DNA from 3 places in the Vagococcus sp. QWL-13 genome. Region 2 is predicted to be linked to each of the others. Evidence: predicted binding sites of a transcription regulator. Region 2 holds the regulator's gene; each other region holds the start of a gene.
The links. The regulator NrdR, encoded in region 2, represses ribonucleotide reductase genes. The targets are predictions, from matches to a motif close to ACACNATATATNGTGT.
Positions count from the first base shown of each region.

Region 1: nrdH (glutaredoxin-like protein NrdH) is a predicted target of NrdR. The motif match lies at 4,883-4,898, and genes of this name have one in related genera.
Region 3: nrdD (anaerobic ribonucleoside-triphosphate reductase) is a predicted target of NrdR. The motif match lies at 5,775-5,790, and genes of this name have one in related genera.

Region 1 is NZ_CM178746.1:2,425,682-2,433,899, reverse strand. It holds gene AC4PHI_RS11510 (NUDIX hydrolase) at 1-64, shown strand, start outside; gene AC4PHI_RS11505 (hypothetical protein) at 278-553, opposite strand; gene nrdF (class 1b ribonucleoside-diphosphate reductase subunit beta) at 1,069-2,040, opposite strand; gene nrdE (class 1b ribonucleoside-diphosphate reductase subunit alpha) at 2,060-4,222, opposite strand; gene nrdI (class Ib ribonucleoside-diphosphate reductase assembly flavoprotein NrdI) at 4,200-4,580, opposite strand; gene nrdH (glutaredoxin-like protein NrdH) at 4,582-4,812, opposite strand; gene AC4PHI_RS11480 (L,D-transpeptidase family protein) at 5,165-6,547, opposite strand; gene pth (aminoacyl-tRNA hydrolase) at 6,763-7,332, shown strand; gene mfd (transcription-repair coupling factor) at 7,342-8,218, shown strand, end outside.
Region 2 is NZ_CM178746.1:910,548-918,765, forward strand. It holds gene AC4PHI_RS04275 (Bax inhibitor-1/YccA family protein) at 1-363, shown strand, start outside; gene polA (DNA polymerase I) at 596-3,250, shown strand; gene mutM (DNA-formamidopyrimidine glycosylase) at 3,326-4,159, shown strand; gene coaE (dephospho-CoA kinase) at 4,176-4,778, shown strand; gene nrdR (transcriptional regulator NrdR) at 4,924-5,415, shown strand; gene AC4PHI_RS04300 (replication initiation and membrane attachment family protein) at 5,428-6,828, shown strand; gene dnaI (primosomal protein DnaI) at 6,830-7,762, shown strand; gene AC4PHI_RS04310 (ABC-2 family transporter protein) at 8,014-8,196, shown strand.
Region 3 is NZ_CM178746.1:2,443,506-2,451,723, reverse strand. It holds gene AC4PHI_RS11610 (iron chelate uptake ABC transporter family permease subunit) at 1-170, shown strand, start outside; gene AC4PHI_RS11605 (metal ABC transporter substrate-binding protein) at 167-1,102, shown strand; gene infC (translation initiation factor IF-3) at 1,387-1,908, shown strand; gene rpmI (50S ribosomal protein L35) at 1,935-2,138, shown strand; gene rplT (50S ribosomal protein L20) at 2,176-2,535, shown strand; tRNA gene AC4PHI_RS11585 (tRNA-Thr) at 2,825-2,897, opposite strand; gene AC4PHI_RS11580 (ABC transporter ATP-binding protein) at 3,358-4,275, shown strand; gene AC4PHI_RS11575 (ABC transporter permease) at 4,272-5,366, shown strand; gene nrdD (anaerobic ribonucleoside-triphosphate reductase) at 5,883-8,075, shown strand; gene nrdG (anaerobic ribonucleoside-triphosphate reductase activating protein) at 8,122-8,218, shown strand, end outside.

The DNA of each region.
Region 1 (8,218 bases), 1.3 Mb from region 2:
AACGGAGTGGTGGTTTCGAGAAAATGTTTATAAAAAGCTGAATGAAAAGTTAAAAAAATCATAAAAAATTTAAATCTGTTTCAGTGCATTGGCATATTCTTCTTTAATAGCTTTGAGTAAAAAAATAGCCCCTTTGGTTGAATTCAAGTGAATGAACACAACCAAAGGTGCTGTTTATTTAATTTGTTTTGTTATATGATACCTTGTTGCATCAAAACTAATAGGATAATTTTCCCCTGTTTTCATTTTAATAGTACGATATAAATTATCTTAAAAATTACATCCCTGCAAATTCTGCCCCACGTATGACGGTGAATTTTTCAGCAGAAATACCGGTCTCTTCAACAATCATTTCCTCAAATTTTTCTTTCGGTAAAGCACACCAGATTCTGTAACCTGTGTCACCGTAGGGAACCCAGTCTCCTAAAACCTTTAATTTTTCATATTTTTTGATATCCGGACGCTGGACATCAAAAAACACCAAATAATCAACATCAAGTTTTTCATCTGCTTTAGGTGTCCTAAAAAAACCAAGAAAATCTTTTACCGCCATTTTTATTACCCTCCCTATTTTAATTCAACCCTGATTTACCAAATTATTCATGCCAGTTTCGGTTAACATTCCCTTTGCACCATCTTATTTCTTCTATGTATATCATCAATAGCAGCAGGTAAAATCAACGAGCTGATGAAATTCGCAACAGACTCTTTAATCTGGTGGACGAGACTGCAAACAATGGTTATTTACTTGCCTCTTACAGAGACTTATTGTCAAAGTATCGGAGAAATACTATACGAACATTATAGCATGCCAGCTGCCTTCTTGTATAATAACGATATATGTTAGTGAGAAGACTGACGCAAATGTTTTTTTATAAACAACTAGAAAAATTAATACTTATTTGCTGGTTTACGCTGAAATTTTAAAAGGGATTTATCTTAACTTCATAGATATCACAAAAAACAAAATTAGTGATTTTTTTGACTGGCGGGAAATAAAAAATCGGAGCAGAATCTTCTGCTCCGAAAAAAGGTTAACGTTTAGGATGTACTGCTTTTTTTGTTGGATTATTTAATACCAATCAAGTAATCATCATCGGACATAGCTTCAACGGTTCCCAGAAGGTAACCATTTCCCACTTGAGAGAAAAAGTCGTGGTTGCTTGTACCGGTAGAGATACCGTTCATCACAATCGGGTTCACGTCATTTGCAGTATCTGGAAACAGAGGGTCGAATCCTAAGTTCATCAGCGCTTTATTCGCATTATAGCGCAGGAAGACCTTCACTTCCTCCGTCCATCCCAGCTCATCGTACAATAACTCTGTGTAGTGTTCCTCATTCTCATAGAGGTCATACATCAAATTGTAAACCCAGTCTTCCATTGCTTGCTGTTCTTCCTCAGAAAGTTCATTATAGCCCAACTGGAATTTGTAACCGATGTAGGTGCCGTGGACAGACTCATCACGGATAATCAGCTTGATGATTTCTGCCACGTTTGCCAGTTTGTTATTTCCCAAATAATATAGCGGGGTGTAAAAACCGGAATAGAACAAAAATGTTTCCAATAAAACACTGGCTACTTTTTTCTCCAATGCTGTGCCGTTTAAGTAAATCTCATTGATGATTTTAGCTTTCTTTTGCAAAAATTCATTGGTGTTGGTCCATTCGAAAATATCATCAATCTCAGCTTTTGTGTTTAGCGTGCTGAAGATAGAAGAATAACTTTTCGCATGGACAGATTCCATAAATTGGATATTATTCAGTACTGCTTCTTCATGGGGGGTTCGGCAGTCGCGTCGGATTGCTTCTATCCCACTTTCAGATTGTACAGTGTCCAGCAAGGTCAATCCGCCAAAAACATAACCCACCGTTGTTTTTTCCAACTCGGAAAGTGTGCGCCAGTCATCTAAATCATTAGACAGGGGAATACGGGTATCCAGCCAAAATTGTTCTGTCAGCTTTTCCCAAGTGGATTTATCGATCATATCTTCAACAGCGTTCCAGTTTATCGCTTCATAATAGGTTTTATTCGTGCTCACTTTGTTTCAAGCTCCCTTCTTAAATAACACAGCTTTCACATTGATTGCTGCCGATTTCCTCTTCATCTTCTGTAAACGTCCGCACGTAATAAATAGATTTTATCCCTTGATTGAAGGCATAATGACGCAATATGGTCAAATCACGTGTGGTTTGTTTGCTGGTCTCTGTTTTCCACTCGTATAAACCTTCTGGAATCTCAGAGCGCATGAAGAGAGTTAAGCTCATGCCTTGATCCACATGCTTTTGTGCAGCTGCATAAACATCTATCACTTGACGCATATCCATGTCATACGCAGAGGTGTAGTAAGGCAGTGTTTCATTACTTAAATTCGGAGCTGGGTAATAGATTTTTCCGATTTTCTTTTCTTGACGTTCCTCAATCAGCCGAGTGATCGGATGGATACTTGCACTGGTGTCATTGATATAGGAAATCGAGCCATTTGGCGCAACCGCCAATCGGTTTTGATGGTATAGACCGTCTGCCTGGATGTTATCGCGCAAGGCGGACCAATCTTCCGCAGAGGGAATGAAAATGCCCTTAAAAATTTCTTTGATTTTCTCAGAATGAGGTGTTACTGGCTGGTCAATGTAACGGTCGAAATAAGTGCCGTCTGCATAAGCAGAATTTTCAAAATTACTGAAACTAACTCCCCGTTCTTTCGCAATCAGATTGCTTTCTACCAATGTCCAATAATTCAGCAAACTGAAATAGACGTCTGTAAATTCGATGGACTCCGCTGAACCGTAAGCCATTTGATGTTTAGCGAAAAATGTGTGCAGACCCATGGCACCCAAACCAATCGTATGGTTTAATGAGTTGCCGTTTTGGATAGAAGGCACCACATCAATCTCAGATGAGTCTGTGATATAGGTCAAAGCTCGCGTCATGGCACGGACAGATTCGCCGAAATCAGGACTGGTCATCAAGTTGGGAATATTCGTTGAACCTAAATTACAACTGATATCTGTGCCGAGGACTTCATACTCTTGTCGGTCGTTGATAACAGAAGGCGTTTGGACTTGAAGAATTTCCGAGCACAAATTACTCATGATAATCTTGCCGTCGATCGGGTTCTGCCGGTTAGCTTCATCAATGTTGATGATATATGGATAGCCTGATTCTTGCTGCAACTTGCTGATTTCATTTTCTAAATCACGGGCACGAATCTTAGTTTTGCGAATCTTTGGATTGGCTACTAGTTCGTCATACTTTTCGGTGATATCAAGATAGGAGAAGGGCATGCCGTATTCTCTTTCCACACTGTAAGGGCTGAACAGGTACATGTCCTCGTTGTTGCGTGCCAGTTCATAAAATTTGTCCGGAATCGTCAAACCTAAGGAAAGAGTCTTCACGCGGATTTTTTCATCGGCATTTTCTTTCTTGGTGGACAGGAACATTTCGATATCGGGATGGAATACGTCAAGATACACTACTCCTGCACCTTGGCGTTGTCCCAGCTGATTGCTGTAACTAAAGCTGTCTTCAAACAGTTTCATTACAGGAACGACACCGCTGGCTGCGCCTTCGTAGCCTTTGATTGGTGCACCGGCTTCACGCAAGTTGGATAAAGAAATTCCCACGCCTCCTCCGATTCGGGAAAGCTGCAAAGCACTATTGATGGAGCGTCCGATACTGTTCATATCATCAGTCACTTGCAAAAGGAAACAAGAAACTAATTCTCCCCGGCGTTTGCGGCCGGCATTTAGGAAAGAGGGAGTGGCAGGCTGATAACGTTGGTTAATCATTTCCTCCGCCAGTTTCATGGCTAATTTTTCATCTCCGTCAGCAAAGTATAAAGCATTGAATGCCACACGGTCTTCGAAACTTTCCAGATAAAGAGTTCCTTCATTGTTCTTTAATGCGTATTGGGAATAAAATTTATAAGCAGCCATGAAGGATTTGAAAGTAAATTTTTGGCCCTTCAAATATTCAAACAAAGATGAAATAAATGTCATGGAATATTTCTGGATAAAGGCTTCTTCAAGGTAATCCTGTTCAATCAGATAATTGATTTTTTCCTCCACTGTGGGGAACGTCATTGTGTTTGGTTCCACATTTTCCTTAAAAAAGGCATTTAAAGCTTCTTTGTCTTTATGCAGAGGGATTTGCCCGTCGACGGGACGATTAATCTCATTATTCAATTTAAAATAAGACACATCATTTAACTCTTTCAGACTCAATGTTATTCACTACTTTCCTAAAATTTTCCACATCTTCTTTCGTACCATTAAATTCGAATTCGAAAAGCAACGGAATATTGTAATCCCGGGCGATATGTTTAGCGGTAAAAATAAAAAGGTCAGCAAAATTGCGATTGCCTCCGCCAGCCACTCCCAAAAGATTTTCCCGATTGGTTTCGTACTCAATAAAATCGTTCACTACCTCTGTTACGTCAGCATCATAAGTAGGAACGACTAAAATGTAAGGTTCATTTAATTCATAAAAAGGGTTTCCTGAATTTATTTCGTAAGCAGGAAGTCCCAGCTTTTTAACAAAACGTCTGGTTTGTCCTGTTAAGGAAAAGTATACGATTTTCATATTAGACTGCCAGCGTACGCAATTTATCCGGACGGAAACCTACGATTGTGCCTAAGCTTTCAGTAGTTAAGACAGGGACCGTACGGTGACCTTGTTCCTTCAACCAGTCAATGTATTGCGGTTGGGCATCTATATTGATCTCATTATAGGAAAGATGTTTGTCATTCAAGAATCTTTTTGTCATCTTGCATTGGGGACAATTATTTTTTGTATAAAGAGTAATTTTGTTCATTGCTGCTTACCTCCAAAAACTTTTTGATAATTAATAGTATACTGTCTATAGAAAAAAAGTCAACTCAAACACACCATATATTGTGTTTAATTTATTTTAAAACACAAGTATTGGTGTTTTATTCACAATGTGGATAAAAGGTGTAGTCTATGAGGTTGAGTGTTTTCACAATGATATTTTCATGAAAACAAGTCAGTTATCAACAGATTTTTGGGGATAATAAGAGGGTGAAAATTAAAAATATGAGAGAAAATTTAGTTGGTAAAAGAAGGAGAATGATTTGCAAAAATAAAAAAAGCAGGTCTGTCACATCTTTTTGATGTGCGACCTGCTTTTGAAAAATAATCTTGTTTTAAAATACAATTACAGGAGTTCCAACGCCAACCATTGAATAAAATTGAGGCATCACTCCGGGCGGTGTATTGATACAACCGTGGGATCCGATCGATTGCCATAATTGTCCGCCGTAAGCCGGCTGCCACGGGGAATCGTGGATACCAACACCGGTCCAGTCAATCGGCATCCAGTAGCTGACAGGTTCAGCGTATTTGCTTCCGTCATCATTGGTGCCTCTCAACGTTTCGTTCTGAGATTTGTTCCAGACATAAAAGACACCTGTCGGAGTAGGGGTTGAAGGTTTTCCAGTGACAATGTCAGTTTCCAGTTTCAGAGCGCCTGCTTCATAATAGTACATGTGCTGATTTTGCAAATCTATTTCAACATAAGTATTGCCAATCAATGCCGATCCCGGTGAAGCACTTCCTTGATAGGCTGGAGAACGTTCTACGCCGTCTCCTGCCAGAAAATCTTCTTTTAAGGCTTCTGTCTCCTGATCGGTGGAAATCGTCCAGCTGTATGTACCGGCCGGGACAGAAACTTGTCCTCTGCGGGTACTATTGAAAGCAGAAGCATTAGTACTGGTGTTATATTGGTTGCCTAGTTCAGCCACAAAATTGCGCATATTCTCATCATTAAGTCCGATGTCTTGGGTTTCGCTGTCATAATTGATCCAAGAGGCGACTGTATTTATCGGCACTTCGATTCTTTGACCGTTGATGACATAGGCAACGCTTTGATGGGCTATTTTTTGCACAGCTTCTAAATTGCTTTTCAATTCAGCGTTATCGCTCTTGACTGTCGGCACTTTCGTATAATTTTCCAACTCAAGGGTTGGTTTCCCTTGACGAAGTATTTTTTCAAAGTCTGTGATTACTTTATTCACATCAAAAGCATTCCCTTGAACTTCAGGAACGATTTCGAAGCCGTTGTCAGTTTTCTCGATCGAAGCATTCTTGGTCGGTGTACGTTCATTATTGAAAGCTTCCAGTTCCTGTGTCAGACTATCAATAGTTACTTTCAAAGCCTCATCATCAATCGCAGTACTTTCCAAAGTGCTTTTTTTATTTGAAAAAGTTGCTAAAAACCAAGTCCCGCGGGATTGTTTTTTCAGTAGATTTTTTAGCTCTTTCAGATAATTGTACTGCACGCCTGCTTCTTTAGTTGAGATTTCCTTCCAGACGGCACCATTGTCTGTAATCACAACCTGATTTTGCTCTGCTTTTTCCACTAATTTAGCATTTGCTTGTTCAGCGGTCATATCACTGATATTTATGCCATTGGCAACTGTTTTTGGCAAGAAATGACTTTTGTAAAAAGAATATTGTTTAATATAAACAAATGCGAGTATCGCAATCAAAAGACCGGCGACAGCCAGCAAAATGGTTTTCTTATTCATTTTGTCCCCCGTTTAATAAAATTTAAGCATATTGTAACATAATTGAAATAAAAGTGAATCCTTTACGCTTAAAAAAAGCAATATATAATCTTTTTTAATATTTTTTCCCATAATCTATGTTATACTAACAGATAGGACTGGGCAATGCAAGTTGCTCGGCTATTTTGTGTTGTTTAACTTGTTTTTTAAATGAACGGAAGACGAAAGGGAAATAAATGAAATTAATCGTAGGCTTGGGCAATCCGGGCAGAAAATATATGGCAACAAAACATAATATCGGCTTTATCACCGTAGACGAATTATCATTTCGCGAAAATACCACATGGAAAAAACACCAGTTTGAAGCAGAAATCTCAGAGTTTTTTTCTGCTGGAGAGAAGATATTGCTGGTCAAACCTCAAACTTTTATGAATTTAACGGGTCGTTCAGTTCGTCCGTTGATGGATTACTATCAAGTGCCCTTAGAAGATGTGTTAGTAATTTATGATGACATGGACTTGCCAGTCGGAAAAATCCGGCTGCGACAAAAAGGCGGTGCGGGAGGTCATAACGGGATTAAAAGTCTGATCCAGCATTTTGGGACTCAAAATTTCAATCGAATCCGTGTTGGTATAGACCGCCCTTTTCCGGGGCAAGATGTGGTAAGTCACGTGTTGAGCCCTTTTCCAAAAGAAGCTCACGAAGAAATGCTTCTTTCAGTAAAGACAGCGGCAGACGCCTGTGAAGACTGGATAAAAGAAAATGATTTTGTTAAAACGATGAGCCGCTTTAACGGAAAGATTTAGGTGAAGATAATGGTTTTTGTGGAGAAAATGTTACAAACAGAAAAAATTCAATCATGGATAAAGGGAACAGAAAACAATTCTCATCAGTTGGTGGTGGGATTGACGAATTCAGCGAAAATGTTGGCGATGGCAAGTTTATATCATTCAAAAGGCAACAAGTTGGTCATCGTCGTCCCGAATTTGTATCAAATGAACCATTTGCTTGAAGATTTGCGCAATGTGGTACCAGATGAGGAAATTTTCAGCTTTCCTGTTGACGAAGCAACATCGGTGGAAATGAGTTTTTCTTCCCCGGAAGCCATGGCAGATAAGATTGCGGCGTTGTCTTTTTTGGCAAGCAATCGTACAGGTATCTTGCTGGTTCCGACAGCAGGCTATCGTAAATATTTGCCGGCACCTGAAACTTGGCGGTCCTATGAAAAGGAAATTGCAATCGGCAGTATTATAAATATTGAGAGTTTTCTAAGTGATTTAGTATTGATGGGTTATAAGAGAGAAACGATGATCGGCAAACCGGGTGAATTCAGTGTCCGCGGGGGCATCATCGATGTCTATCCTCTGACCAGCGAGTACCCTTACCGTATTGATTTGTTTGATGACGAAGTAGATTCTCTAAGAACTTTTGATGTGGAAACACAGCGTTCCATCCAAAATATTGAGTCTTTTATTTTGACACCTGCTACAGACATCCTGCCTTCTAAAGAAGATTTGGTACAAGGAGCTCTTAAATTAAGGCAGGCATTGTCCTCTTACGTGGGCGGTATCAAGGATGAAACGGACCGGGAGCTGATAGAAACTTACTTTCACCAGCTGGCAGACGAATGGGAGCAGGGAAATCCCACCGAAGAGGTACGTTATTATTTGGATTTAGTCTACCAAGAAAAAC
Region 2 (8,218 bases):
GGACAGGCGTTCCTGACCGCCTCTGTCACTTTTGGTGCCATGGCATTGATTGGCATGTTTACCAAAAAAGATTTGTCTGTGATGGGCCGTGCGATGCTGACAGCGTTGATTGGTGTGATTATCGCTTTGGTTATCAACATCTTTTTACGAAGTGAAGGCTTGGATTTCTTCCTTTCAATCTTGACTGTTTTGATTTTCTCCGGTTTGACGGCTTATGACAATCAAATGATTAGAAATTATTATTATCAGGCACAAGGAAATCAGAAAACGTTAAGCGGCATTGCCATCTTCTGTGCATTACAATTGTATCTAGATTTCATCAACTTGTTGTTAGCCTTTATCAGAATTTTTGGCAGAGATTAATCAGATTAATCTGCTGTTTCCGTACTGTTTGATCCTTTTCGGGTCAAACAGTTTTTCTTTTTCCTTTTTAAGCAGATGGAACTTTGTTAGAATAGAAAGGAGCGAAGAAAGTCTTATTTTTAAACTAAAATTTTTTTAAAAAGATTTTCCGAATCCAAGACAGCAGGTTTTGACAAATCCGGCTGAGTTAAAAATAGGAGCTACCAACTTAAGACAAAAGGGGATCAAGTCAATGACAGATAAAAAAAAGTTATTATTAGTAGATGGGAATAGTGTGGCGTTCAGGGCATTTTATGCCCTGTATCAATCTTTGAACCGCTTTAAAAACAGCAGCGGATTGCATACGAATGCTATCTACGCCTTTCATAATATGATGGAAAATATTATAGAAAAAGAAAAACCCAGTCATATTTTAGTGGCTTTTGATGCAGGAAAAACAACTTTTCGTCATGAGACGTTTGCAGAATATAAAGACGGGCGTTCCAAAACCCCGAGTGAATTTAGAGAACAGCTTCCATACATCCGGGAAATGGTGACTGCGCTAGGAATCAAACATTATGAATTAGATAATTATGAAGCTGACGATATCATCGGCACGCTGGCGACAAAAGTTTCCCATGACGATTTCGATGTGGTAGTCCTTTCAGGAGATAAGGATTTAACGCAGCTGGCGGACGATCACATCCGCGTGGAAGTAACGGTCAAAGGAGTCAGCGAGCTTGAATCTTATACCCCGGAACACATCAAAGAAAAATACGGTCTTACTCCCAGTCAAATTATAGATATGAAAGGTTTGGCAGGAGACTCGTCCGATAATTTGCCGGGAGTAACTGGTGTGGGTGAAAAAACAGCCATCAACTTATTGAAAGAATACGGCAGTCTTGAAGGTGTTTATGACCATCTTGACGACATGAAGAAAAGTAAAAGAAAAGAAAATTTAATCAAAGACAGAGATCAGGCGTTTATGAGTAAAGAACTGGCAACTATCTATTTGAACACTCCAGTGGAATTAAAAATAGATGATCTGGCTTATGAAGGAAAAGATTTTGACAAATTGATTCCTTTATACAAGGAAATGGATTTTAAGTCTTTTCTGGCAAAAGTTGACAGTGATGAAATCAAAAGCAATGCAGAAAATCTGTCAGAGATTTCTTTTGAACACGTTCTTGAAGCAAAAGAAGAAATGTTTGCTGATGGGATGGAATTTTATCTTGAAATGTTGGACGAAAATTATCATCTTGCCGATATTGTTGGAGTTGCTTGGGGCAATCAGAAGAATCTGTATGTATCCAAGGGGGAGGAAATTTTGCGGCAGCCTTTATTCAAGCAATGGCTTGAAAATAGTCAACTGTCCAAAAAAACCTACGACGTAAAACGCACAGCAGTTGCTTTAAACCGCTATGGCATCAAACTATCAGGGGTCACGTTTGATGCTTTACTGGCTGCGTATTTATTGGATACAAATGATAAAAGTGAAGACTTGGCAGAAGTTGCCTATAATTATGATTACCGCGAGATAGAAACAGATGAAAAAATTTACGGCAAAGGTGCTAAACGGGGGGTGCCAGAAGACCCGGTGCTGCTGGAACATTTGGCACGTAAAATAAAGGCTCTGAACTATCTTTCTCCCACACTTGATGAGCAATTAAGCGATAAAGAACAACATGATTTGTTTTATGAGATGGAATTGCCTTTATCCCAAGTTTTAGCAAAAATGGAAATAGCAGGGATTAAAGTGGATGCCAGCCGTTTGACTAATATGCAGCAAGAATTTTCAGTTATCTTAAAAGAAATTGAAGAACGAGTCTATGAACTGGCGGGAGAGACTTTCAATCTTAATTCACCGAAACAGTTGGGAGTCATCCTATTTGAAAAGATGGGCTTGCCGCCTGTCAAGAAGACGAAGACAGGTTATTCCACAGCGGTGGATGTTCTTGAGCAGTTGAAAGATAAATCGCCTATCATCCCTGAGATTTTACATTATCGTCAAGTAGCGAAAATCCAGTCGACCTATGTGGAGGGATTGTTGAAGGTTATCCATCCCGAAGACGGCAAGATTCATACGAGATATGTGCAAACGTTGACTCAAACAGGACGATTAAGTTCGGTTGATCCTAATCTTCAAAATATTCCTATCCGTCTGGAAGAAGGACGGAAAATTCGTCAGGCATTCGTGCCGAGAAAATCTGGCTGGAAAATATTTGCTTCGGACTATTCTCAAATCGAATTACGTGTGTTAGCGGAAATCAGTCAGGACGAACATTTGCGTCAGGCGTTTATCGAAGGACAAGACATCCATACAAGTACCGCCATGCGTGTATTCAACATCCCCACATCTGAAGAGGTCACACCGAATATCAGACGTCAGGCGAAAGCGGTGAACTTTGGTGTCGTCTACGGCATCAGTGATTATGGTTTGTCTCAAAATCTGGGAATCACCCGAAAAGAAGCGAAGGAATTTATTGATACTTATTTTGAAAAATATCCCGGGGTAAAAAAATATATGCAGGACATTGTCCGGGAGGCAAAAGATAAAGGCTATGTGGAAACACTGTGGCATCGCCGCCGCTATTTGCCGGATATCAATTCCCGTAATTTTAATCTCAGATCATTCGCAGAAAGAACTGCCATCAACACTCCGATTCAGGGAAGTGCTGCGGATATTTTGAAGCTGGCAATGATTGAGTTGGATGAACGGCTGGCAAAAGAAAATATGGAAGCCACCATGCTGCTTCAAGTTCATGATGAACTGGTATTCGAAGCCCCGGCCGAAGAAATCGAGCAGTTGGATAAAATCGTTACAGAAGTGATGGAAGGTATCGCCACTTTTAGTCTGCCTTTAAAAGCGGACAGCAGTTGGGGAGATACCTGGTATGATGCCAAATAAAATAATGTTGAGCAAGGACTGTTTTCTATTAAAGAAACAGTCCTTCGTTAACAAATAGATTTAGGAGCGGAGAGTATGCCGGAATTACCAGAAGTTGAAGCCGTTAAGATTGGGTTGAGCCAGCTAGTAACTGGAAAAAGAATCAAAGAAGTCGCTGTTTTTTGGCCCAGAATCATTGAGAGACCAGAAGTAGACTTTTTTAAAACACAATTAATCGGGGAATCTATTGAAGGATTTGAACGAAGAGGAAAATTTTTGATTTTTAAATTAACTCATTACGATTTAGTTTCCCACTTAAGAATGGAAGGCAAATATGAATATCATCAGCAAGAGGATGAACTCTTAAAGCACACCCATGTGATTTTTAAATTTGCTGACGGTACAGAATTGCGTTATTTAGATGTGAGAAAATTCGGTCGGATGACATTGATGCCGAAACATCAGGCAGGAGAGTATCCCGGGATTAAAAAATTAGGGCCAGAGCCTATCCGGTCCGAATTTCATTTGGAAATATTCGCCAAACAATTGAAGGCCTCCCATAGAGCCGTCAAACCTTTACTGCTGGATCAAAGCCTTGTCACAGGGCTGGGGAATATTTATGTTGATGAAGCTTTGTTTCAGGCGAGAATCCATCCGGAACAGCCGGCGGATACTTTGACTAAAAAAGAAGTCTTGGCTCTGTACGAGAGCATTATAGATGTCTTGGCACGTGCAGTAGAAGCTGGCGGAACGACGGTAAGAACCTATAAAAATGCCTTGGGGGAAGCCGGAAAATTTCAAGTGGCTTTGAATGTTTACGGGTTGACCGGCAATCCTTGTCCAAGATGCAGCACACCTATCAGCAAAATCAAAGTGGCACAAAGAGGCACCCATTTTTGTCCCAAGTGCCAGAAAAAGAACGTTAAGTGAGAAAGAGGGAATCCAGATGACATTTGTATTAGGGATTACCGGAGGCATCGCCACAGGCAAATCAACAGCGGGGAAATTTTTCAGTGACAGAAATATCCCGCTGATTGATGCGGATTTAATCGCCCGCCAAGTAGTGGAACCTGAGACGGACTGCCTAAATGAGATTGCCGCAGAGTTTGGCAAAGATATTTTAACTGATGCGGGTGAACTCAATCGGAAAAAATTAGGAGCCATCGTTTTCAATGACAAAGAAAAATTAGAACGATTAAACTATCTTTTAAAAGAAGCACTGCTCCATGCTATCAGCGGAGCAATCAAAGATGTCAAGAAAAAAAATCCGGCACTGATTGTGGTGGATGTCCCTTTGATGTATGAAGAAAATTATCATCAGCTGATGGATGCTGTCATGGTAATTTATGTTCCTGAAAAAATCCAATTGACACGACTGATGGAGCGGGACGGATTGAGCGAAGAAGCCGCCGGACAGAGGATAAAAAGTCAAATGCCTATTGAAGAAAAAAAACAGCTGGCAGACATCGTCATTGATAATTCTTTCAGTGTGGCACACACCTATCAACAGCTGGAAAGTTGGCTGCAAACACATTTTCCGGCACTCTAAGCAGGGATTAGAAACTCCGAACAGTTAAATAGTCAGACTGTACCAATCATTGTTTTTCATGGTACAATAAAAGACAGAAGGACTAGTACAGAATGGCTAGTTTGAATAGACTACGAAAACGTAAAATCTATAAGGGGTGAAAAAAATGCAATGTCCAAAATGTCAAAATAATGGCTCCAGAGTGGTGGACAGTCGTCCAGCTGATGAAGGACGTGCGATCCGCAGACGGAGAGAGTGTGAAGCTTGCGGCTTTCGTTTCACAACTTTTGAGAGAATTGAAGCGACACCTTTATTAGTTATTAAAAAAGACGGCAAGCGGGAGGAATTCAACCGGGAAAAAATTCTGCGGGGATTGATTCGTGCAGCGGAAAAACGTCCAGTTTCTTTAGAACAAATGGAAAATGTTGTGGATCAAGTGGAAAACAGAGTGCGGGCTCTCGGTGAAAATGAGGTGCCGACCACTTTGATCGGCGAGTATGTGATGGAATATCTGGTCGACTTGGATGAAATCGCCTATATCAGATTCGCCAGTGTTTACCGCCAATTTAAAGATGTAGGAGTCTTTATCGAAGAGATGCAGGAGATGGTAAATAAAGGCCAAACCTCCAATAATCCAAAAGATGAGGAAAATGATTAGGAGTTGACATTGTTGAATCAGGCATGGAAAAATGTGAAGCCAAAAGATACTTTTTTTGTGCAGCAAGGACAAGTGGTATCAGATGTGGATAAAAAAACGTTAAGCTTTCTCTATCAGCCTTTAATCGGCGTGGTAGCTTTCAGTCTGTATCATTTGTTTTTGACAATGATTCAATCTAACGATAAGGAAAGCAGAGAAATGTTTCATGCAGATCTTCTGAATGAAATGGATATTGATATCCCGACTTTTTATCAAGGACGCAACCGCTTAGAAGGATTGGGATTGTTGCGGGTCTTTGAAAAAGAAGAACACCATAATAAAAAATTTATCTACCGTCTTGAAGCTCCGCTGTCATATCGGACTTTTTTTCAGGATGATGTGTTGACGCTGCTGCTTTTGGACAAAGTAGGAGAACGCCGTTTTAAAGGGTTGGTGGAGGAATTTGCTTTTCAAGAGAAAGTTCCTGCTGATTATCATGAAACTACCCGCAAGTTTGTTGAAACTTATCAGTTCAATGGGGAACGTCTGTTGTCTGCCCCGAAAGAACTATCCGATGCAAAAAACAAAACGGCGACTGTGTATCAGCCTGAAATCCAGCTTACTTCAAAGACATTTGACTGGGAATACTTTTTATCGGTGACAAAAGAGCTCCATCTCAAACCCGGCTATTTATCAGGTGAAGTGAAAGAGTTGATTTTGCTTTTACATCAGCTCTACGGCATCAATGAGTTAGAGATGAAAGAAAATCTGCTGCCTTTTGTGGACTACACTAAAAGTGAACTTGAGCTGAGTAAATTAAAACACTCTTTCGTAAAAAAACATCATACTAAAGAACAGTTGGGGAGTCCTGCTCTTCAATCAGGAAATGTTGTTACCGAGATGGGAAAGAGAAGCAGCAGTTTGAAACAGCAGGGATTTTCTGACGGGGAAATCGGTGTGATTTTGACAAGTGAGGAAAGCGCCCCGCTGAATTTCATTCAAGACATCAAAGAACAGAAAAAAGGGTTTGTTTCCAACGAAGAAAGATGGGCGGTCGAGAATCTGGTCAGACAATCCGGTTTGCCCGACGGAGTCATCAATATTTTGATTCACTATATTTTGGTGGTGAAAAATGAGCCGACTTTCGTTGCAAAGTTGGCCAACACGATTGCCAACGATTGGGCGCAATCAGGTGTCCTTTCGCCGGAAGCTGCAATCGAAAAAGTCAAAAGTATCGTCAATAAAACAAACGGCCCGTCTCAAAAAAAGAGACCTCAGACTGCCAAGCGGAACTATTATCAGAAGAATGTCCGGACAGAGACTCTGCCTGAATGGGCGGATCAGGACGTGAAAGAGACCCCTTTGTCAGAAGAAGAAATCAAAGCATTTAAAGCTAGGTTGAATACATTTAATGGGACAGAAGAAGGTGAATAACATGGAGCATGTTGGAGAAGAAATGGGAAAAATTATCCGCAAAAATAAATGGAACGACCGGTTTCAGCGGCTTGTTTCAGAAGTTGTAAGTCATCCTCAGGTAAAGGAATTTATTGAGGAGCATAAGGACATTGTGACAGAAGAAGTGATTGAAAAAAGCTACGCCAAGCTTTACGAATTTGTTCAAGAGCGTGAAAAATTTGAAATGGGCGATCCCTCCATGCTTGCTCCGGGCTATGAACCGAAATTATTTTTGAATTACCGGTCGATTGACGTGACGTATGTGCCTACCAAAGAGCTGTTGGAAAAACAGAAGGAAGCAGCAATCCGCCAACGCGTGAAAGCAGTAGATATCCCCAAAGATGTACGGGAAGCCAAGCTTAGCGAATTTCATTTGACGGCAGAGAGAATGGAAGCCGTTGAAGAAGCTTACAACTTCATTTCTGCTTATAAAACTAATCCTAAAATATTTCAGGAAGGGCTGTACTTACAAGGGTCTTTCGGTGTAGGAAAGACTTATCTGCTGGGTGCGATTGCTAATGAGTTGGCGCAACACGGTTTCAGAACCACACTTGTCCATTTTCCTACATTTGCGGTAGAGATGAAACAATCTATTGGAGACAACACTACAGGTGAAAAAATGGATGAGGTGAAAAAATCTCCTGTGTTGATGATTGATGATATCGGTGCAGATTCCATGACACCTTGGGTTCGTGATGATATTTTAGGCGTGATTCTGCAATATCGCATGCAGGAACAACTTCCGACTTTTTTCAGTTCCAATTTTGATATGTACCAGTTGGAACATGAACACTTACGTCAGTCTCAGCGCGGAGACGATGAACCGTTGAAGGCTAAACGAATTATGGAACGGATTCGTTATTTGTCAAAAGAAATCAAAATGGTCGGTGTTAACCGGCGACATCAAGAATAAATGAAAACTTGAATATTTTAGATTGTAATAAAGCTCCCTTGGAAGAGAATTCCAAGGGGCTTGTTTTGTGTTGGAGATGTTTGGAAATTTTTCAAATCCAAGGTCTGATTAAAATACCGTGCTTGATTTTCGCCAACTTCAACTTTGACGATTAAGAAAGCACTAAAAAATTTATGAAATCGAGAAAATATTTGCAAAGGCATTTTCAATTTCTAGTCTCTTGAAAAAAGCTAAAGAATGGACAAAAAGTATTGAAGTTCGTCACATACGTTATACCGTACGCTTTGATTCAGTATTATCCATTTCTCTATCTTATTGACAAGTCCGCCAATGATTGGTATCTCTTTGCGCCTTTAGGGGTCGGCGTATTCAGTTTGGCTGCCTATGGTTTCTGGCGTTTTGGCCTGAGACATTATCAGTCTGCCGGATCATAGAGAAACAAGCTGTCAAGAAAAT
Region 3 (8,218 bases), 1.3 Mb from region 2:
CTTCTTTGCTGGGAGTGATTAGTGGCATAGGAGGCGTTCTGCTGAGCTTTTATTATAATGTTCCTACCAGCGCGGCAATCGTGCTGATTGGCGCAGCGATTTTTGTTGTTTCCTTTGTGTTGTCACCTAAGAATGGCTTTTTCAAACAAGGAAAGAAGGTGATTGGATGAGAAAAAAATTAGTTATTTGTCTGTTGTCTTTCGCTAGTCTATTTATTTTGACTAGTTGCGCAGGGAAGCAGAATGAATCAAAAAATGCAGGGACTGAATCTGATCTACTGAATGTTGTCGCCAGCTATTCAGTGATTGCTGATATGGTGGAACAGGTAGGTGGAGACAAGGTTAGTGTGACCAGCATTGTTCCGCGAGGCACAGACCCCCATGGTTATGAGCCTACTCCGCAGGATACATTGGCCATCGAAAAAGCTGATGTGATTTTTTACAATGGCTTAAATTTAGAAACCGGCAAAGGCTGGTTTGATAAGTTGATTAAGAACGGGCGCAAAGAAGAGGTGAGCTTTCAAGTGTCCGAGGGTATTGCTCCGGAGTACTTGTCAGAAAAAGGTCAAGAGACTCAAGAAGATCCCCACGCTTGGCTATCGTTGAAAAATGGTATCCAGTACGTGGAAAATATCACAGCCTCTTTAATCAAAATAGATGAAAAAAATAAAGATACTTATCTCAGTAATAAGGAAGCCTATGTGGAGAAATTGGAAAAGCTTAATCAAACAGCTCATGAAAAATTGTCGGCAATACCTGAAAATAAAAAAGTATTGGTCACTAGTGAAGGAGCGTTTAAATATTTTGCAAAAGAATATGGATTAAAAGCGGAATACATTTGGGAAATCAACACCGATACCCAAGGTTCACCAGATCAGATTGGCAAAATCACAAAAATCGTTAAAGATAATGATATCCCTGCACTGTTTGTTGAGACAAGTGTGTCTCCAAAAACGATGGAAGCTGTCTCCCGTGAAACGGGCGTGGCAATATTTGAAACGATTTTTACCGACTCTTTGGCAAAAGAGGGCACCATGGGAGATAATTATATTGATATGATGACATGGAATATTGATAAGATTTCAGAAGGACTTTCCCAATAAGAACAGGAACAGCTTGGAGCTATTTTTCTTCAAGCTGTTTTGTTGTATTGATAAATTTTAAGGTGATATATATTTTTGTTGACAATTAGAGTAATAGTTGGTATTATTGGAAGGTCGAGAAATCAAGCAGAAGCTCCCGCTTCTCGCCTTAGTTGATAGTATCACTGGGCTAGATAAACTTCTTATGCAGACGATGAAAATTCTGTTTAAGGGCAATTTGCGGGTTCTTTGTGAAAAGAACTCTTTTTTTCTGCATTTTTTCTCTGAAAAATATAGAGAGGTGAATGACCATAGCAAAAGATATGATGGTAAACGACGGTATTCGTGCACGTGAGTTGCGACTTATTTCTCAAGACGGCGAACAGTTGGGTGTGAAAAGCAAAGCAGAAGCTCTTCGGATAGCAGAAGCTGCGAATCTGGATGTGGTGCTTGTTTCTCCTAATGCCAAACCGCCAGTAGCTCGTATTATGGACTACGGGAAATATCGTTATGAGCAGCAAAAGAAAGCTCGTGAGGCTCGCAAGAAGCAAAAAGTAATTAATGTTAAGGAAGTTAGACTCAGTCCGACCATAGAGGAAAATGATTTTAATACTAAATTGCGCCATGCACGGAAGTTTTTGGAAAGTGGAGACAAAGTGAAAGCATCTATCCGCTTCAGAGGTCGTGCCATTACGCATAAGCAAATTGGTCATGATGTCTTGTCACGCTTTGCAGAAGAAATCAAAGATATTGCTGATGTTGAAGTTAGACCTAAAATGGAAGGCAGAAGCATGTTTTTGATGTTAGCACCAAAAACAGAGAAGTAATGATTAGATTTTGAGGAGGAAATAAAATGCCAAAAATGAAAACTCACCGCGGACTTGCTAAACGTGTTAAACGTACAGGTGGTGGCGGATTAAAAAGATATCGTGCATTCACAAGTCACCGTTTCCATGGTAAAACTAAGAAACAACGCCGTCAATTGCGTAGACCAAGAATGGTATCTGCAGGTGATTTCAAACGTATTCGCCAACAATTGACTTACATGAAAAAATAATATGTAGAAGAAACGAAAACTTGAGGAGGAATTAAAAATGGCACGTGTTAAAGGTGGATCTGTAACCCGTCAACGTCGAAAAAAAGTGCTGAAGTTAGCTAAAGGCTACTACGGCTCTAAACATACATTATATAAAACAGCAAAAGAACAAGTGATGAAATCATACAGCTATGCGTATAGAGATCGTCGCCAGAAAAAACGTGATTTCCGTAAATTATGGATTGCACGTATCAATGCAGCTGCTCGTATGAACGGTATGAGCTACTCTAAATTAATGCATGGATTGAAAGTTGCGGGTATCGACATCAACCGCAAAATGTTGGCTGACCTAGCGGTAAATGATGCAACTGCATTTACTACACTTGTTGACCAAGCTAAAGCAGCAATTGCTGAATAAACGTTGATATATCTACAATGATGAAGGCTCCTCCCATTACCGGGAGGAGCTTTTTTTTGCTATTGGCTGTGTTTGTGATTGCTAGTTGTGAGTTTTCTTTTTTTATTTTTTACCTGTAATCTTAAAAAGCTCTGCAATATAGCGTATTTTTTTAAAATATCAAAGTCTTCTAAGGAGATAGGACTTTATGGTAGTTCCCATTATCGTCCAAAGCGGGAAAAATAAAGCAAATCCGACATTTTCGACACAGGCTGGCTCCTGCTGGGAAAATGTCGGATTTGTTGTCCAGTGCCGGCTACAGGAATCGAACCTGTGACCCCCTGATTACGAATCAGATGCTCTACCATCTGAGCTAAGTCGGCAAAATAAATCTGTCTATGATTATAACACTTTTTGGCTGAAAAGGAGAAATTTTTTGCAAAAAAATCCTCCGATGTTTGTCGGAGGAAAAGGAGATTTATTTACTTTGGAGGAGTAAATAATGAAAAAATGTTAGGGTTGTTTGATTGGTATGACCCTATCATAACTTTTGAATGTGAAAAAAGTATGAACCAACAACTATAAAATCGTGACAATCTAAAGAAAAAAATGTTCCGGTGTTCATATAGTGCGTTGCTTAGCTGACACATCGCCAAAAATCATACAAGAAAAATTAAAAAAAACGTCTGCTAAAGGTAGTTTTTTCTGCTTAGGACAAACAGATTAGGACTTAAGGTGGATACCTCTAAGATTTTTTTAACGTATACTAAGGAATATACCGACAGCTCAATATCACTTTTTGCTGACATGAGAAGGACGAATCATATTTCGAGGAGGGGTTAAATGGCGAAGACCGTTTTACAAGTTAAAAATTTATCTAAACAGGTAGGGAAGAAAAAAATCCTTCGCAGTATTAATTTTGAAGTGTTTCAAGGGGAGGTCTTTGGTCTCTTGGGCCCTAACGGTGCAGGGAAAACAACGATCATCCGTGCTATTGTAAGCTTGATCAGCAGAAGTTCTGGAAAAGTACTGATCAATGGAAAAGATGTCAGCGAAGATTTTAAAGGGACTATCAGCGAGATCGGAGCCATCATCGAAAATCCGGAATTTTACATGCACTTGTCAGGCTGGGAAAATTTACAGCAATTTGCCCGGATGAGCCGCAGAGATATTTCTGATGACTGGATCAAAGAAATCGTCACCCGTGTGAAACTATCCGAGGCGATTCATCAGAAAGTCAAAATTTATTCATTGGGTATGAGACAGCGTCTAGGGTTGGCTCAAGCGCTGCTTCATCAACCATCGATAATGATTTTAGATGAGCCTACCAATGGCTTGGATCCACAAGGGATGGCAGAGTTTCGCGAGATTATCCGGGAACTTTCCGCCCAAGGCACTTCGGTATTGATTTCCAGTCACTTGTTAAGTGAAGTGCAACAGATTACCGATCGTTTTGCCATTATTGATAAAGGGGAATTGACTCACATTGAGAAGATAAGTGAAGTGGAAGAAGAAGCTCATTCGAAATATGTCTTTAAAGTATCAGATGAAGCCGCTGCTGCTGCAGTTTTCCAGTCTTTCTCACTAGAATCAAAAAGTTTGGACAAAAATGGCATAGAAGTGGTTGTTGCAGAACAGCAGGTACCGCAAGTAATAGAAGCGCTGGTCGTCCATCATGTGGGAATTTATGCTGTCTTTGCCAAGACTGCTTCCCTTGAAGAACGTTTCCTTGAGCTGACGAATGGAGGGAAGAGACGATGATGGGATTGATAAAAAATGAATTGATCAAGTTGTTCAGCCGTAAGTCAAGCTGGGGCATGCAAATTGTTTTAGTTCTATGTATGTTTGCGATGGCCTTCATGTTTGCGAAAAGCAATGAGTCCTTGAAGAATTATTACAAACAGGCTGACGTCGTCGAATTCAAAGGTGGAATGACTGCATATAAGAAACCTGATGGTACTTTGATGACTGATGAAGAGTATTGGCGAGCAGAGGATATCGGCGATGGTGAAGTAGTGGAAGTGTCATTGACTTTAGCTGAAACAGTTGATTTACTGAGCAGAAGATTGAAAAATTATCAGGATAATCCTAAAGTAAATGAAAAAGAATTGTTAAAAGCAACGCAAAAGAAATTGGATTATTATCAAGTTTACTACGATCGCAGCATAGATCCTCCCAATCCGTATGAAGGAGAAACCAGCGCAATTTTCTTCAGTCTTTTCGGTCAAATTTATGTCTTGCCGACACTTTTTTCTGTTATCGTTGCTAGTATGATTATCGCTGCAGAATTTACTGGAGGGACGATAAAATTACTGCTGATACGCCCTTATACAAGGATGCAAATCCTCTGGTCAAAGTATTTCGTGACGATTATTTACAGCATCCTTTCTTCTATTGTTATGGCAGTTTCAGCGTTCCTATGTTCCTTTATTTTGCCGAGCCAATCACTGAATGTCCCTTTGTCTGTCACGACAGGGGCAAAAACAGCCTTGACTGTAGCGGGACAATTGTTTGCCAGTAATTTTCTTTTGATGCTTTTATACATCACGATAGCTTTTTTCTTCTCAGCAGTGATTCGCTCTCAAGCTCTGGCTGTGGGCGTGGGGATGGGGATTTTATTCTCAGGAAGTATCCTCGGTCAAGTCTTGCCGGCGATGATCGAGAAGTACGACTGGCTGAAATGGATTATTTTTAATCTGCTGGGATTGAACAATCAGGTGATTGATGCCAGTTACTATGCCGGTGGGAATTTAAGTATTCCGGCAACGGTAATCGGGATTATGGTTTACATTATCTTGATTCAAGCTGCAACACTTTTTCTATTTAATAAACGTGATGTCGCTTTGACCTAGTCTCTTATCACCTGTCGATAAAAATGATGATTGAAACGTCACGACCAGCTCAGTTTATGCTAAAAAATTACGGAAATTTTTATTAATAGACTGCTCCTAAAATATCGGAACAACATCTGATATCTTAGGAGCGTTTTTGTCAATATCGTCAATAAAATATTCTGAAAGCAGAAAATCTGTGGTGAAAACTATGAGTTTATTTATGGGCATCAGCATTCGTATAGCAGTTTGCCGGAGAAAACCAGCTCGCAATAAAAAGGATTGAATGACAGAAAGTTATCAGCTAGATAAAATATTGGAGCAGAAAATGTTTTATTATGCCATTATTTACTTTGTTTTTTGTTTTTTTTAGCGTTGAATATAACCTGTAAGATAGGCTTTCCACCGTTCAAAGCTAATTCGCGATACCCCCTATATATTGTGTTTCTTATTTAAAATAAGTGTATTTTAACGCAATATATAGTTGCATTTTCTTTGCGTGTACGATAGAATATTATGAGTGAAAGGGTGGTAGAGATGCTAAATATTGTACATAAAGATAATGAACTTCTAAAGATGCACAACATGCTTCATAAAATTAAAGTAGTGAAACGAGACGGTCGTTCAGTTGATTTTGATGATGAAAAAATTTATGAGGCTTTGCTTAAAGCTGATAAAAAAATCCATGGAGAGCTGCGTCCTTTTGTGGAGGAAAGAATCCGCGAAATCGTCATGCTGGTGGATCAGGAAATCGCTTCTCGTTTCCAAGTGGATATTAAAATTTATGAAATTCAAAATATTGTGGAGCAAACGTTGCTGGATCAAAGAGAGTACGATTTAGCAGAAGAGTACATCAATTATCGTACGGCTCGTGACTTTTCCAGACGAAAAGCAACGGATATCAATTTTACCATTGGCAAGTTGATTAATAAAGATCACACACTGGTGAATGAAAATGCCAATAAAGACAGCAACGTGTTTAACACGCAAAGAGATTTGACTGCAGGAATTGTCGGCAAGTCTATCGGTTTGCAAATGCTGCCATCTCACGTGGCAAATGCCCACCAAAAAGGCGACATTCATTACCATGATTTAGATTATCATCCGTATACACCGATGACGAATTGCTGCCTGATCGATTTTGAAGGCATGCTGAATAGCGGATTTAAAATTGGGAATGCAGATGTTGAACCGTCAAAATCCATCCAGACGGCAGCAGCTCAAATTTCTCAAATCATTGCTAACGTAGCATCAAGCCAATATGGCGGCTGTTCAGCTGACAGAATTGATGAACTGCTGGCGCCATTTGCTAAAAAGAATTACGACAAACATATGAATGATGCCAAGCAGTGGATCGAAGATGAAAGTAAACACGACGAATACGCTAAAGCTAAAACAGCTAAAGATATTTATGACTCCATGCAGAGTTTAGAATACGAAATCAATACATTGTTTACATCGAATGGTCAAACGCCATTTACTTCTCTAGGGTTTGGTTTAGGAACTGATTGGTTCGCTCGGGAAATTCAAAAATCGATTTTCAAGATTCGTATTCAAGGGTTGGGTAAAGAAAAACGCACAGCGATTTTCCCTAAATTAATCTTCACGATCAAGGATGGTTTGAATTTGAACCCCGGCGATCCTAACTACGACATTAAAGAACTAGCTTTGGAATGTGCTACGAAACGGATGTATCCGGATGTTTTAAACTACGATAAAATCGTTGAATTGACCGGAAGTTTTAAAGTACCGATGGGCTGCCGCTCTTTCTTGCAAGGCTGGAAAGATGACAGCGGACAAGATGTGACTTCAGGTCGGATGAATCTTGGGGTAGTTACTTTGAACTTGCCTAGAATCGCCTTGGAAGCTGCGGGCGACAAGAAAAAATTCTGGTCTGTGCTAGATGAAAGACTTGAAATTTTGCGCGATGCTTTATTGTATCGTATTGAGAGATGCCGTCAGGCTCAGCCGGAAAATGCACCAATCCTATATATGTACGGAGCTTTCGGCAAACGTTTAGGGAAAAATGATGATGTGAATGAGTTATTTAAAAATAAACGTGCGACGATTTCTATGGGCTATATCGGCTTGTATGAAGTGGCAGCAAGTTTTTATGGCGGGAATTGGGAAAATGATTCTGAAGCTAAAGAGTTCACATTGGACATCATGCGCTATTTGAAGCGTCATGCTGACGATTGGGGCAATGAGTATGGTTACCATTTCAGTGTTTACTGTACGCCAAGCGAAAGTTTGACAGACCGTTTCTGTCGGTTGGATACTGAAAAATTTGGTGTCATAGAAAACATCACGGACAAGGATTATTATACGAATAGTTTCCATTATGATGTGCGTAAAAATCCAACGCCATTTGAAAAAATTGATTTTGAGAAAGATTACCCGGAGTATTGTTCAGGGGGCTTCATCCATTACTGTGAATACCCTATGCTGCAACAAAACCCAAGAGCTTTAGAGGCAGTATGGGATTATGCTTACGACAAGGTCGGTTATCTGGGGACCAACACACCGATCGATCACTGTTATGAGTGTGATTATGAAGGTGACTTCACTCCGACAGAAAGAGGATTTGAGTGTCCAAATTGCGGCAACACAAATCCAAAAACCTGTGATGTGGTGAAAAGAACTTGCGGTTATTTAGGCAATCCACAAGCCAGACCAATGGTTCATGGAAGACACAAAGAAATTTCTTCCCGTGTCAAACATATGAAATAAGATAATTATTGTATAAAGATTTAAACAAGTTGGCGGAGGTGAGTCGATGAGAAATCCGCAGCCAAAAGAATGGGATTCCGCGGACTACAGCCAAGATTACTATGCCGATTACAAAGCTTTTAATTTTGTTGACGGGGAAGGCG